Regions from separate parts of the Actinoallomurus vinaceus genome, predicted to be linked through region 3. Evidence: riboswitches for the same ligand, from Rfam matches in the RefSeq annotation. Region 3 holds a riboswitch; each other region holds the start of a gene.

Region 1 (3,270 bases), on a different contig from region 3:
TCTCGACGACCGAGCCGTGCCCGCCGGCGAGGATCCATCGGACGCTGCGTCGGCGGGGCTGGGAGTTCGCCGGCGACCGGCCACGGCGAATCGACGTCGGCCTCGAGATACCGGTGCGGGCCATCACCCGGCTCCAAGTCGACCCGACGACGCCCCACCTGGCCCGAATGTACGACTATTACCTCGGCGGGAAGGACAACTTCGCGGCCGACCGTCAAGCAGCCGAGGAACTGAGAGCCGAAGTTCCGGACGTGGCCGATGCGACGAGAACGAGCCGCGACTTCCACCGCAGATCGATTCAGTGGCTGGCCGAAACGCAGGGCATCGACCAGTTCATCGATTTCGGCATCGGCCTCATCACCCCGGACGCCACACCTGACGAGTTGATGTCCGTGCACCCTGCCGCACGTATCGTCTACGTCGATGACGACCCCGTCGCCGTCACACACAAACGGGCCATGTTCGGTGAACGCGACCGGGTAAAGGTGGTCCACACCGACGTACGGGATCCGGAGACTGTGTTCGGCGATCCCGACCTGCTGTCGACCATCGACATGAGCCGCCCGATCGCGATCCTCCTCAACTCCATTCTGCACTTCGTCGCCGACGCCGACGATCCTCAGGGAATAGTCGACCGGTGCATCCAGACGGCCGCGGTGGGCAGCTTCCTCGTGCTTTCACATCTCACGCTCGACGGCGATGCCTCTTCGGCGGTCAGGACATTCCAAAAGCACGTACAAGCGGTGACGGTCACCGAGGTACAGCCGCGATCCGACGCCCAGATCAGCCGATTTGTGGACGGCCTGCAGGTCATCCCGCCGGGTCCGAACACGGGACCCGGCCTCGCCTTCCTGGAAGACTGGCGAACGGAAGGGACCCGGACCGCCGGCGCAGATCCGCGTTGGGAACGCTGCGTCGTCGCACGAAAACCGTGACCAGGATCGCACGCTCACGTCGGCTCGCCGGCACCTGTCGCTGATCGCACGCCGGACGAACGGCGCGACGGCAGATAGTCTTTCGCGTGGGCGCCGAGGAGCAGACAGGCCACCCGAAGACCGGCTTCTCGTTTGTCGGGATCATCTTCCCTGACCGCGGTCCACACGCTGAGCGCCAGCAGAACGAGGAAGACCAGGGGTATCCCGGCCAGTATGCAGCCGAGGAACGGATTCGCCTGATAGGCCGTGACCGAAGCGGCCAGAGCCGTGACCGTTCCCCCTGCCCGCCCAAGATTGGGAAGCCATTTACGACCCATCGGTGCTTTCCCTCTTCGCCGGAAAGCCCCATGCGCCTCCGGCTCGCGGACACCGGTGGTCATCGGAAAACCGCGCTGGGACGGGAGCCACCTTGGCCATCAACACATCAGCGGCATGGGCAGCCGATGCTCGGCTCGGGCAGGCGCTTCTGCCCACGCCAAAAGCATAATCAATCCCTGGAAGATAGCCAACATCCAAACACCGGGACAAAAGCCGCGCTGCACGCCCGCACAGCGCTACGGTCCCGGAATGGCGTCCGCCTGATTCGGCGGCCCGACGGCTGGGTCGCCCGCGCCGTGGAGCCATGGCGGTGGCCCGCCGATGCCGTGCCGGTACGGCGATCGGCATGCCCGGGCTCGCATGCCCTCCGGCAACACACCCAATATCTAGGGGTGATGTGCTTACATCACCACTACATGTATGGTTCTCGTGTTGCTGGTTCACCCGTGGCTTCTGTGGCGGGTGTCGTAAGAGGGAACCCGGTGAGATTCCGGGACTGCCCCGCAGCGGTGAGTGGGAACGACCGCCGTCAATGGCACTGGGCTCGATCGGGCCTGGGAAGCGACGGTCTGTAGGACGCGCCTGATGGATGGGTGCGGTGCCCGCGAGTCCGAAGACCTGCCAGTGACCCGTGCGCGAAAGCGCGCGGTCGTCCAGGCCTCGTGGGAGGGTCGGCGGCGGAGCCTGTCATCCGTGCGCGTCCTTTCCGCGAGGGTGAAGCTCGCGAGGAGAGAGCACGTGACACAACAGATCGTCGCGTCCCCCACGGCCGTCGCCGCCCCCGAGACCACGGTCGCGGCCGAGGTCGAAGGCGTCTGCGCCGGGTTGCCGGATGCCGATCCGTCGCTCATCGCCGGAGCCGGTGATCTGGCCGAGGCCGTACGGCGGGCCGCCGTGCTGGTCGTCGCCGACCCCGTCTATTCCGCGGTGGCGGCTCGGCTGCTGGCCCTGCTGATCGCGGAGGAGACCGGGCCGGTGACGTTCGCCGAGTCCGTCGCGGCGGCCCATGACCAGGGTCTGCTCAACGAGCGGACCGCGGAGTTCGTCGCCTGTAACGCGGCGGCCCTGAACGCCCTGGTGGACCACGGCGCCGACGACCGGTTCACCTACTTCGGGCTCCGCACCGTCTACGACCGTTACCTCCTGCGGCATCCGACGACGCGGCGGGTGCTGGAGCGGCCGCAGCACTTCTTCCTGCGGGTGGCGTGCGGGCTGGCCGAGACCGTGGCCGAGGCGGCGGAGCTTTACGGACTGATGTCGCGGCTGGCGTACCTGCCGAGTTCGCCGACGCTGTTCAACTCCGGCGCCGCCCGCCCGCAACTGTCCTCATGCTTCCTGCTGGACTCCCCGCGTGACGAGCTGGAGACGATCTACGAGCGGTACGGCCAGGTCGCGCGGCTGAGCAAGTACTCGGGCGGCATCGGGATCTCCTGGAGCCGGGTCCGGAGCCGGGGTTCGCTGATCCGCGGCACGAACGGGCATTCCAACGGGATCGTGCCGTGGCTGCGGACGTTGGACGCGAGCGTCGCGGCGGTCAACCAGGGCGGCCGGCGCAAGGGCGCCGCGTGCGTCTACCTCGAACCCTGGCACGCCGACGTCGAGGAGTTCCTCGAGCTGCGGGACAACACGGGTGAGGACGCACGGCGTACGCACAACCTCAACCTCGCCAACTGGGTGCCGGATGAGTTCATGCGGCGGGTCGAGGCGGATGAGGTCTGGTCGCTGTTCGACCCGAAGCAGGTGCCGGAGCTGGTCGACCTGTGGGGGGAGGAGTTCGACCGTGCGTACCGGGCGGCCGAGGCCGAGGGCCGGTTCGTCCGGCAGGTCCCGGCGCGGCAGCTGTACGGGGCGATGATGCGCACCCTCGCGCAGACCGGCAACGGGTGGATGACGTTCAAGGACGCCGCGAACCGCGCCTGCAACCAGACCGCCGAGCCCGGCAACGTCGTGCACCTGTCGAACCTGTGCACCGAGATCCTGGAGGTCACCGGCGACGCCGAGACCGCGGTGTGCAACC
Region 2 (3,270 bases), on a different contig from region 3:
CCGATCGGCACTTTACAAATCCCACTACCGAACGTATGTTCGAACCCATCGCCTGCCTTCCCCCAGGCTCACTCTCTGTCACCGATCCGGAAGGTGGGCGGCCCGCGTGGGCGGAGCGAGCAAAGGGTTCGCGGGGCGTGGAGACGTGCCGGGCGGCGGCCGATGAGCCGGGTGTACGGCGACCCGGTCGAGGTCTGGCTCAGCGACGGCAGGCCTTCGCGCTTCGTCTGGCGCGGCCGGCTCTACACCGTGCTGCGGGTCCTGGACCGCTGGGTCACCACCCGCGACTGGTGGCACGAGCGGCACCCTGAGGCCCCGGAGGGCGCCGAGCGCGAGTTCTGGCGCGTCGAGGCCACCCCGGACCGGGCGATCGGCGTGTACGAGCTGCGTCACGACCAGGCGACCGGCACGTGGATGCTCTCCCGTGCCTGGAGCTAGATCTCAGGACACGAGGTCGCGGACGGCCTTCAGGGTCGGTTCGTCCTTCACTCCGGCGATGAGGAGCGTGGTCACGGGGGAGTCCTGCCACAGCCGGAGGCGTTCCTTGATGCGGCCGATCGGGCCGAGCAGGGAGATGGAGTCGGCCAGCTCGTCCGGCACCGCCTTGATCGCCTCGTCGCGCCGGCCCGACAGGAACAGCTCCTGTACGCGTACCGCCTCCTCGGCGTAGCCCAGCCGCCCGATCAGGTCGAGGTGGAAGTTGCGGTCCTTGGCGCCCATCCCGCCGATGTAGAACGCCAGCGGGATCTTGGCGAACTCCAGCGCGGTCGCCAGGTCGTCCGTCACGATCGTCGTCACGGTCGCGGCGATGTCGAACCCCTCCCGGCGGCCCGCCAGCGACGCGCCGAACACCGCCTCGATCTGGGTCGGATCGACGAAGAGCGGCAGCCAGCCGTCCGCGAGCTCGGTGGCGAGGGCGATGTTCTTCGGCCCCTCCGCGCCGAGGTAGACCGGGATCCGCGGGCGCACCGGATGGACGATCGACTTGAGCGGCTTGCCGAGGCCCGTGACGCGGCCGGGACCATACGCCGACGGCGGCAGCGGCAGCGGGTAGTGGGGACCGGGGGAGGTCACCGGCTCCTCGCGCCGCCAGACGTCCCGCATGATCCGCACGTACTCGCGCGTGCGCTCCAGTGGCCGGGCGAACGGCACGCCGTACCAGCCCTCGACGACCTGGGGACCGGACGCGCCGATCCCGAGCGTGAGCCGGCCGCCGGACAGCGCGTCGAGCGTCAGCGCGTGCATGGCGGTCGCGGCGGGGGTGCGGGCGGACATCTGGACCACCGCCGTGCCCAGCTTGATGCGCGACGTCCGGGCGCCGTACCAGGCGAGCGTGGTGAACGCGTCGGAGCCGTACGCCTCCGCGGTGTAGACGTACTCGTAGCCGAGTCGCTCGGCGGCCAGTACGATCTCGGTCGCGTCTTCCGGATCCCGCTGCCAGTAGCCGACGTTGATGCCGAGCCTCATCCGCGCCTCCCAAAAACTAGAACGCGTTCTATTTAAGCAGATCGGCGTCGATCCGGCACGGGCTGGAGGCCGTGCGCCGGACCTGCGGTGTCGCGGGTCAGGCCGGATATGTCATGCTGTCTTCCGGCGGTACGCGGAGGAACCCGGTGCGAATCCGGGGCTGTCGCGCAACTGTGACCGGGGAGTTCTTCCTCAACAAAGGCCACGGCGTGAGTCGGAAGGCTGAGGGCGGGCGGCGATCCGGGAGCCAGGAGACTCCGGCCGCCGATGCCAGACCACCTACGGGCGCGTTAACCCGAGGAAAGGACGACCACCGGGTGAACACCTATCCGTTCTCCGCCATCACGGGGCTGGACGACCTCAAGCTCGCCCTCCTGATCAACGCGGTCTCCCCGGCCGTCGGCGGCGTGCTGGTCCGTGGCGAGAAGGGCACCGCCAAGTCCACCATCGTGCGCGGCCTCGCCGCGCTGCTGCCGGACGTCGCGGTCGTGGCGGACTGTCGGTTCTCCTGCGACCCGCAGGCGCCGGACCCGCAGTGCCCCGACGGGCCGCACGGCTACGACGACGGCACGCTGGTCCGGCCGGCGCGGCTCGTGGAGCTGCCGATCGGCGCCGCGGAGGACCGCCTCACCGGCTCCCTCGACCTCGAACGCGCCCTGACGGAGGGCGTCCAGGCGTACCAGCCCGGCCTGCTGGCCGACGCCCACCGCGGCGTCCTGTACGTCGACGAGGTGAACCTGCTCCACGACCACCTCGTCGACCTGCTCCTCGACGCCGCCGCGATGGGGCACTCGTACGTCGAGCGGGAGGGCGTGTCCATCCGGCACGCCTCCCGGTTCCTGCTGGTCGGCACGATGAACCCCGAAGAGGGCGAGCTGCGGCCGCAGCTGCTCGACCGGTTCGGCCTGACGGTGGAGGTGGCCGCCACCCGCGACCCGGAGGAGCGGGCGGAGGTCGTCCGGCGACGCCTGGCCTACGAGGCCGATCCCGCGGCGTTCGCGCTCGGCTGGGCGCGGGCCGAGGCCGAGCTGGCCTGGCGCATCGGGCAGGCCCGCGCCAGGCTCCCCGAGGTCGTGCTGCCGGACGGCGCGCTACGCCAGATCACGGCGGTGTGCGCCGCGTTCGAGGTGGACGGGCTGCGGGCCGACATCGTGATGGCCCGCGCCGCGATGGCCCTCGCCGCCTGGCACGACCGGACGGTCGTCACCGCCGCCGACGTTCGCCTCGCCGCCCGGCTCGCCCTCCCGCACCGGCGCCGCCGCGACCCCTTCGACGCGCCGGGCCTGGACGAGGAGAAGCTCGACGACGTCCTCGAGAACACCGGCGACTACGACTCCGACGACGCCCCCGGCTCGTCCGTTCCGGACGTGCCCCGCCCGCGCGGGGGCAGCGAGCCGGACCCCGGCCCCGCCCCCGACACCGGCCCCGACCCGGACGTCACGGTCGACTGGGACGCCCGGCGCAAGCCCGGCGACGAGGACCCCGACGACGATGACGACGGCCCCGACGGCCCCGGACCGGGCGGCTCCGGCCCGGACGGGTCAGGCGGCTCCGACGGGCGGGACGCCCAGGAGGGGGCGCTGGTCGACATCGAGCAGGCGCTGTCGGGCGGGGACGCGTCGAGCGAGGACGATGGCGAGCGCACCCGGGTGGACTCCCCGGAACCCGCGCCCGCCGACGCCGTCTTCCGGACGCGGGTGTTCACCGTGCCCGGCCTCGGCGACGGCGCGCCGGGCCGCCGCTCGCGCGCCCGCACGCCGTACGGCCGGACGACCGGCGCGCGGCCGGGCGCGCGTTCGCTGC
Region 3 (3,270 bases):
GGTCTCGCCGGCCTTCTTCTCCTCGGTGGCGGACCGGTCGCCCTCATGGGCCGGCTCGGCGCCGGCGGCCGGCGCCAGGTCTCCGGCCTCCTCGATGTCCGCCTTGGGCAGCTCCACCGGCCGGCGGATACCGAGCGACTCCACGCGTTCGCCGGGTCCTGACTGCGAAGACAAGATCGCTCTCCTTAAGTCTGAAATCGATCGCGGGCGGCGCCGCGTCCAGCGGCGCGCCGGCCAGGTGCTGCCGGCCGTCCCTCCCCCTGAGGGCACATGCCGGCGCAACGCTTCGTCGAGATGCTCCAGCGTGGCTCGGTCGGCGTTGTCCAGGGCTCCGGCCCGGTCGGTCCCCGGTCCGGCATCATCCGGCGGGTCACGATCTACCTCCGGTGACGGATTCGGTCGCGGCGAGAGAGATGGCCGGTCGTCGGTGCACCTCCTCCACGCGACGGCGCGGCGGTCCAAGGTCGACCCCTCGCCCCGTACGCAGGCGGTATCGGCGGTAGGCCGACCCCTCGGTAAGGCATACGAATCCCACCGTGCTCGGGTTCACCAACGGACGGTTCCGTTTTTGGGCGAATACGACCGACCTTGTCCGAGTACGCCCGGCGGCTTCGCGCTGCTCGGCGCCGCCAGCGCGGCGGTCAACACAGTCCGCGGATCGGTGTTGCGGCGAGTTTCCTCGGCCGCCGCCTCGGGATTCCGGGGCGCGACGGCAGCGAGTGCGGCGAATCGTGCCAGGTTGCCCGGCCATGATGTCGGCGAGCGCATCGTTCGTCTCTCGTGCTGGCGACGTCGCCGTGGCGGCGTCGGACCAGAGCTGGACGCCTGGTGGGTTCAGGCTGAGGACCGACACGTCGACGCCCTGTGGGTGCGGCGTCGGTGATGGTCGCGGTCATTCCTGCGAGTAGGCGGTCGCGTCGTAGTCACCGGAGGGATGGTCGGCCATGTATTGGCGGACTTCGGTGGTGTTGCCGCGGGCGTCGCTGATCGCGGTGGTGGGGTACCGCCGTCCGGTGGGTCGACCGTGACGCGGTCGCCGAGCATCTCATCGCGGCCGGTCACTGGTGCCCGGGTGACCCTGATATCTGGGTGGTGGCCGACGCCGGCTTTGAGGGGCCCCGCCTCGCCTACCCGTTGGCCGACCTGCCCGTTCAGGTAGTGAGACGCACCTCGCGCATCGGCACACGAATCTCCGGCCGCGAGCCGGCGCAACCCTGGGTCATGAGGTACCCACGTTGTGGTTGTACGGTCCGGCGGATGGCGACACGCCATCCACGCCGGGTGTAGGTCCGGTTCATCGTGAGTGCGATGGCCGCGAGTGTCGGGGTCGGCGGGGATTGATACGCTCGCGGCCGGCATGGAATGACGCGAGGTGCCCCTACGAGGGGAGAATCGGGAAGCCGGTGAAATTCCGGCACGGGCCCGCCGCGGTAACCGGGGAGCCGCCGTCCACGCGCGCACGCGCAGCCACTGGCCGCCAGGCCGGGAAGGCGGATGGTCAGGCATCGATCCGGAAGTCCGAAGACCGGCCTCGCTCCACCGGCCACCGCCAAGGTGGCCTGACGCAGCGGGAGCCTGCCCATGAACGCCGGCATCTACGACGTGGTCTACCGTCGCCGTGACGTGCGCGCCCAGTTCACCGGCGCGCCGATACCAGAAGACGTCCTCCACCGGATCTTGGCGGCTGCGCACGCCGCGCCCAGTGTCGGGCTCTCCCAACCCTGGGACTTCATCATCGTGGAGGACCCGGCCGTCCGGCGCGCCTTCCATGACCACGTCCAGCACGAACGCACCACGTTCGCCGCCACCCTCACCACGGCCGCCGCCGACCGTTTCGCCCGGATAAAGATCGACGGTGTACTGGAGAGCAGCCTGTCGATCGTGGTCACCTACGATCCCGACCGGGGCAGCCCCGCGGTCTTGGGCCGACACGCCATTGCCGACGCGGGACTGTACTCGGTCTGCCTGGCCATCCAGAACCTATGGCTGTCCGCCACCGCCGAGAACCTGGGCGTCGGCTGGGTGTCCTTCTACCGCGAACCGCACCTGCGTCAGTTGCTCGGTATTCCGACCGGGATCCGGCCCGTCGCCTGGCTGTGTGTAGGGCCGGTCACCCATCTGGAAACCGTGCCGGATCTCGAACGGCACGGCTGGCGCCACCGCCGCCCCCTGGAGGCCGCGATCCACCACAACCGCTGGTGATCCCCCTCTTAATCCGCTCACTCGCCACTGCTCGTCCGGCAACGCCGCAACGATCGGTGCGAACTCGGTCGGCGTAACGATCCGCAGCGGCTTACTCGGCACCGGCGGTACGGCCACACCACTACACGGATGCAGGAAGATGATCTGGTCGTTCAGCGCTCGATCCGTCAGCGGCCGGTGGCGTGCACGAGGCCGCCGGGCAGCGGGACACGGTCAGCCGCGTAGTCGCACGCGATAAACCCGGTGACGTCGATGGTCATCCCCGCGATAATCGCCGACGTGGAAGAGGTCGAGGTCGTCGTTGCCCATCACGAGCGCGCGACCCTGCGCGTCGGTGACGTGTTCCTGAAGATCGACGCTGATCAGACGCGCACCGACGTCGAAGTCGAGGCGATGGCCATGGCGCCGATCCCGACTCCGGAGGTCCTGTGGCGGAAGCCGCCCGTGCTCGCGCTCGCCGCCCTCCCCGGGACGGCACTCGGCCGCCTCGGCGAGCCGTCGACCGCGTCGTCGGCGGCGTGGGCCGCGGCGGGTGCCGCCGCACGGATGCTGCACGACGCGCCGCTGCCGCCATGGCCCGGTCGGAGCCTCGACGAGATCGCATCGCACCTCGACGGCGAATGCGAGTGGCTCGTCACGAACGGCATCCTTCCCGCCGACCTGGTCACGCGCAACCGCCAGGTTGCCGAGGCAGCGCTCCGGCCGTGGACACCGGTGTTCACGCACGGCGACCTGCAGATCACCCACATGTTCGTCGACGTTGACGAGATCACCGGCGTGATCGACTGGTCCGAGGCGAGCCAGGGCGATGCCCTGTTCGACCTCGCCACCTTGACGCTCGGACACGAGGAGCACCTTGGCGACGTCGTCGCCGGCTACGGCACCGACGTCGACCTCGACGTGATCCGCGCATGGTGGTCGCTGCGAAGCCTGCTGGCGGTCCGCTGGCTGGTCGAGCACGGCTTCGACCCGTCCTCGCCAGGCTGCGAGGTCGACGTGCTGAGATCCCGGCTGTGAGGCTGCACGAGCCCCGACGGCCACGAGTGCCGTTCTGCCGCATCGAGCGGG

Evidence for each region. Region 3 has a riboswitch for cobalamin ahead of bluB (5,6-dimethylbenzimidazole synthase). Riboswitches for the same ligand answer to the same signal wherever they lie in the genome.
Region 1: it holds a riboswitch for cobalamin, as region 3 does, so the genes downstream of both, ABEA24_RS07940 (ribonucleoside-diphosphate reductase subunit alpha) here and bluB (5,6-dimethylbenzimidazole synthase) in region 3, are expected to answer to the same signal.
Region 2: it holds a riboswitch for cobalamin, as region 3 does, so the genes downstream of both, ABEA24_RS31510 (putative cobaltochelatase) here and bluB (5,6-dimethylbenzimidazole synthase) in region 3, are expected to answer to the same signal.

The regions. Positions count from the first base shown of each region.
Region 1 covers NZ_BAABHK010000002.1:390,841-394,110, reverse strand. The annotation lists gene ABEA24_RS07950 (SAM-dependent methyltransferase) at 114-935, shown strand; gene ABEA24_RS07945 (hypothetical protein) at 950-1,315, opposite strand; cobalamin riboswitch at 1,673-1,893, shown strand; gene ABEA24_RS07940 (ribonucleoside-diphosphate reductase subunit alpha) at 1,992-3,270, shown strand, end outside.
Region 2 covers NZ_BAABHK010000010.1:111,761-115,030, reverse strand. The annotation lists gene ABEA24_RS31520 (DUF6504 family protein) at 163-438, shown strand; gene ABEA24_RS31515 (LLM class F420-dependent oxidoreductase) at 442-1,467, opposite strand; cobalamin riboswitch at 1,578-1,747, shown strand; gene ABEA24_RS31510 (putative cobaltochelatase) at 1,785-3,270, shown strand, end outside.
Region 3 covers NZ_BAABHK010000007.1:37,001-40,270, forward strand. The annotation lists gene ABEA24_RS24495 (hypothetical protein) at 1-174, opposite strand, end outside; cobalamin riboswitch at 1,354-1,548, shown strand; gene bluB (5,6-dimethylbenzimidazole synthase) at 1,582-2,202, shown strand; gene ABEA24_RS24505 (phosphotransferase family protein) at 2,482-3,219, shown strand.